Regions from separate parts of the Arthrobacter sp. SD1074B genome, predicted to be linked through region 2. Evidence: riboswitches for the same ligand, from Rfam matches in the RefSeq annotation. Region 2 holds a riboswitch; the other holds the start of a gene.
The links. Region 2 has a riboswitch for thiamine pyrophosphate ahead of thiO (glycine oxidase ThiO). Riboswitches for the same ligand answer to the same signal wherever they lie in the genome.
Positions count from the first base shown of each region.

Region 1: it holds a riboswitch for thiamine pyrophosphate, as region 2 does, so the genes downstream of both, ACUYM2_RS17065 (ECF transporter S component) here and thiO (glycine oxidase ThiO) in region 2, are expected to answer to the same signal.

Region 1 covers NZ_JBRAZT010000001.1:3,655,843-3,658,038, reverse strand. Annotated here, with positions in the region: gene ACUYM2_RS17070 (heme-degrading domain-containing protein) at 1-494, opposite strand, end outside; TPP riboswitch at 721-863, shown strand; gene ACUYM2_RS17065 (ECF transporter S component) at 935-1,567, shown strand; gene ACUYM2_RS17060 (ABC transporter ATP-binding protein) at 1,581-2,196, shown strand, end outside.
Region 2 covers NZ_JBRAZT010000001.1:2,850,406-2,852,601, forward strand. Annotated here, with positions in the region: gene thiO (glycine oxidase ThiO) at 1-1,202, opposite strand, end outside; TPP riboswitch at 1,194-1,313, opposite strand; gene thiE (thiamine phosphate synthase) at 1,340-2,068, shown strand; gene ACUYM2_RS13195 (ferritin-like fold-containing protein) at 2,078-2,196, opposite strand, start outside.

The DNA of each region.
Region 1 (2,196 bases), 810 kb from region 2:
AGCTCATGGTCGGCTTTCTGCGGCAGTCCCGACACCGTGACGGCGCCTACCATCCCGGTGCCGCGCAGGTAGATGGGAAACGAGCCGCCGTGGGCCGCGAACTCCTGCTGGTCGAACCAGGCGTTGTCCTCGATCCTGCGCCCGGCCGCGCGCGCCCGAAGGCCCACCAGCAGCGATGGGACTTCATACCGCACGGCGGTACGCTGTTTGGCTCTGATCCAGCGATCGTTGTCAGGGGTGGCGCCCTCCAGCGCAGCGTGGAATAGCACCTGCTCACCCTTGGTGATGTCGATGGCGATCGGGTGGGAGCGTTGCCGGCCAAGTTCCACCAGGCGGAGCCCAAGGTCAAGGGCGTCGTCTTTGCTGAAGGACTCGAACTGCAGTTCCTCGATCTCCATCAGGAGGCGGCCGATGAGCGCCGCCAGGGACCCGTGCGGCTGCGGTTCGGCGGAGTCCGGGTCGTACTCGGGGGAAGGCGCTGGGGAGTCGGTCAAGGGCTTCAGCTTCCGTTAGTCGGCCGCCGTCGGCAGGACCCGGCCTCGGCGGTGTCACGTGATCGCATGCTACGCCGACTCTAGCAAGCCGGCTCTCGCAGGTCACAAGCGGTCCAGCCCCAACTGGCTGGCAGTAGTTGTCGTTGTGGGCCCTCGGGACGACGACAACTGCGAGTCACCGGGGAGGTCTGCCGGGTGTAAACTGGCCCAGCCCACAAGGGCGATTTTGATACGACAGGGGAGCGCCGCCGTCGGGCATCACTGGAGCAGTCCAGGGAACCGTAGGTGGGCGCTGAGAGTGCGGACAGCCGCAGACCCTCGAACCTGATCCGGTTAGTACCGGCGCAAGGGAGTCGAGTTCTCAGGGTGCCCGGCGCCCGTGGCGGAAGCCGCGGCGCCGCCGGAACACACCCTCCCCTCCTGTACCTCAGGAGGACGACATGACTGATATTTCTGCGAAGCAGACACCTACCAGCGGCAAATACAACTGGCGCGTGGTCGACATTGTGGTGGCGGCGTTGATCGCTGTTGCCGGCGGTGTGATTTTCTGGGCTTGGTCCCAGGGTTCCAACCTTGTTTCCGTTCCGCTCAACGCCGTTTACCCGCCGCTAACCGGGCTGTATGCCGGCGGCTGGATGATTCCCGCGGTGCTGGGCATGCTCATTATCCGCAAGCCCGGAGCGGCGCTCTTCTGCGAAACCGTCGCCGCCACCGGCGAGCTGATCATGGGCTCGCAGTACGGCGCCTCGGTACTGTTTTCCGGCTTCGTCCAGGGCCTGGGCGCCGAACTGATCTTCGCAGCGTTCCTGTACAAGCGGTTCAACCTGCCGGTGTCCCTGCTCGCCGGAGCCGGCGCGGGCCTGTTCTGCGGCCTGAACGACTCCTTCCTGCCCTGGGGCTGGAACATCGCGTACGAAACGGGTGACAAGCTCGCCTACATCATCTTCTGCGCCATCTCCGGAGCCGTAATTGCCGGCGGGCTGTCCTGGCTGGCCGCCCGCGGCCTGGCCAAGACCGGGGTGCTGGGCTCATTCGCCTCCCGCAAGGCAGCGTCGGAACCCGTGTTCTCCTGAGACCCGCACACGCATGAGAACTTCCGACGCCGTCCGGCCGGCCGCGGTCGCCGCCCGCGGCTGGGGCTGGCGGCACGCCGGCCGGCCCCGGCCCGCCGTGAGCGGCCTGGACCTGGACATCCGCCCGGGCGAGCGCGTGCTGCTGCTGGGCCCGTCCGGTGCAGGCAAGTCCACGCTGCTGCATGCCCTCGCCGGGGTGCTCGGGGACAGCACTGCTGCAGCGGCGTCCTCGGCAGCCGCCGCGGACGCCGAGGACTCGGACGAGACCGGCAGCCTGCTGATCGACGGCGTCCCGCCCCGCGCCCGGCGTGGCAGGGCGGGGCTGATGCAGCAGGACCCGGAGACCCAGGTGGTGCTGTCGCGGCTTGGCGACGACGTCGCCTTCGGAGCCGAAAACCTGTCCGTACCCCCGGCGGAGATCTGGCGCCGGGTGGCGGAGGCGCTCGATGACGTGGGGCTGGGCGGCCTGTCGCTGCAGCACCCGACGTCGGCGCTCTCCGGCGGGCAGAAGCAACGGCTGGCGCTCGCCGGGATCCTCGCGATGCGGCCGGGCCTGCTGCTGCTCGATGAGCCCACCGCCAACCTTGACCCGGCCGGTGTCCTGGAGGTCCGCGACGCCGTGGGACGGT
Region 2 (2,196 bases):
CGGAATTGGGCCCAGCGCGGGTCCGGCTGCCCCTCCAGCAGTGCCCGGCAGACGGCGGCGGCCGCCGGGGTGAGCAGTACCCCGTGCCGGAAAAAGCCGGTGGCCACGATCAGCCCCGCGATCTCCGGCCCCGCGCCGGGGCCGGAGACGCGGCCCAGCAGCGGGGCGTTGTCCGGCGTCCCGGGCCGTGCCCTGGCCGTGGCTTCAAGCAGTTCCAGTTCGGCGACGGCCGGGAGCAGCTGCTGTGCATCGCGCAGGAGCTGGTACACACCGCCAGCGGATACAGCGCCGGACTCGGATGGCGCGTCCTCCCGCTGGGTTGCTCCGATCACCACCGTGCCGTCGGCCCGCGGAACGATGTACACCGGCACACCGCGGACCAGCCCGCGCACGGTGGAGCGCAGCAGCGGCCGAAGCCGGTGCGGGACCCGGAGCCGGAGGATATCCCCGTAGACCGGCCGCAGCGGCAGGGACAGTCCTGCCGGCAGGCCCTGCAGGTTGCCCGCCCCGAGGCCGTTCGCCACGACCGTCTCGCCGGCACGGATTTCCCCGCCGCCCTCAAGCGTGGCCCCGGCCACACGGCAGCCGTCCCAGAGCAGCCCGGCCGCCCGGCGCCGCACCGCCGTGAACCGGCTGTCGGCGGCCAGCAGCGAGCCGATCCGGGCCAGCAGCCGGCGCGGGTCAACCTGGTGGTCGGCCGGGATGTCGAAGGCGCAGGAAATGCCCGGGCTGAGCAGGGGCTCACGGCTGCGGGCCTCGCGCACCGTCAGCGGCTCCACGGTCAGGCCGCAGGCCAGCTGCACCGCCCGCAGGTCCGCGAGCGCCCGGCGGTCGGCCGCGTCCGCGCCGACGGCGAGGGTCGGCGTCGTGAGATACCCGGTGCCGCCCTCGTCGGCGCCGCCGGCCAGGGCAGCCGCGAACTCCGGCCAGAGCCGCGACGCTTCCAGCATGAGGGTCAGGAGGCCTTCCTCCTGGTAATGCAGTTCGCTCACGGGAGCCAGCATGCCGGCGGCGGCCCAGCTGGCGCCGGAGCCGGGGGCGTCGTCGAGCAGGGCGACGGTGCGGCCGGAACGGCGCGCCTCCCAGGCGATGCCGTGGCCGATCACTCCCCCGCCGATGACGGCGACGTCGTAATATTCGGCGCCTGTCCGCGGCGCCGCTCCGGTGGCGGGTGTGACGGATGGTGGGACTGATACGTCCATGGTCTTCCTTCCCTACGCCGGTACTAACCGGATCAGGTCAAGCGGTCGGCTCTGACGCCCTCTCAGCCCGGCGGCCGGTGACGGCCTGCGCGGGCTCCCGCGGTATGCGCCCAGTTTAGAGGAACTAGGCTTGTGGCATGAGCCAGGATGTCCACACCACCGCCCGCCTGTACCTGTGCACCGACGCCCGGAAGGAACGCGGCGACTTCGAGGACTTCGTTGATGCCGCCTTTACCGGCGGTGTTGACATCATCCAGTTGCGGGACAAGTCGCTGGAGGCGGCCGAGGAGCTGGAGTTGCTGGAGGTCCTGCACACCGTCGCGCAGCGGCACGGCCGGCTCTGGGCCGTGAACGACCGCGCCGACGTGGCCTCGCTCGCCGGGGCGCCGGTCTTCCACATCGGGCAAAAGGACATATCCTTCACCGCGGCCCGGGAGTTCCTGGGCAAGGGCACCGTGATCGGCATGTCCACCCACACGCCGGAACAGGTCGACGCCGCCATCGCGGCGGCCCCGGGCCGAAGCGGGCTGGACTACTTCTGCGTGGGGCCGGTCTGGGCCACCCCGACGAAGCCGGGCCGTGCCGCCGTCGGGCTGGACCTGGTGCGCTACGCCGCCGCGGCGATCGGCCGGGCCGAAGCCGCGGATGTCGGAAAGGTCTCCGGCGTGGTGCCGTGGTTCGCGATCGGCGGCATCGACCTTGCCAACGTGGAGCAGGTCGTCGACGCCGGGGCGCGCCGGATCGTGGTGGTCCGGGCGATTACCGAGGCCGCTGATCCCGCCGGAGCCGCGCGGGCCCTGCTGGCCGCGCTTGACGCCGGAAGCCACGCCGACGCGGGCGCCCGCAGCGGCGCCGGGGAAAGCTAGCCGGGAAACCTAGCCGGCGAGTCCGAGCTGGGACATCCGCCGGGAATGGCCGGCGGCAAGTTCGGCGGTTAGGGCGCGGGCGAGTTCGCCGGCCCGGGCCTCATCCGCGCCGGTCAGGCCGCCGAGGA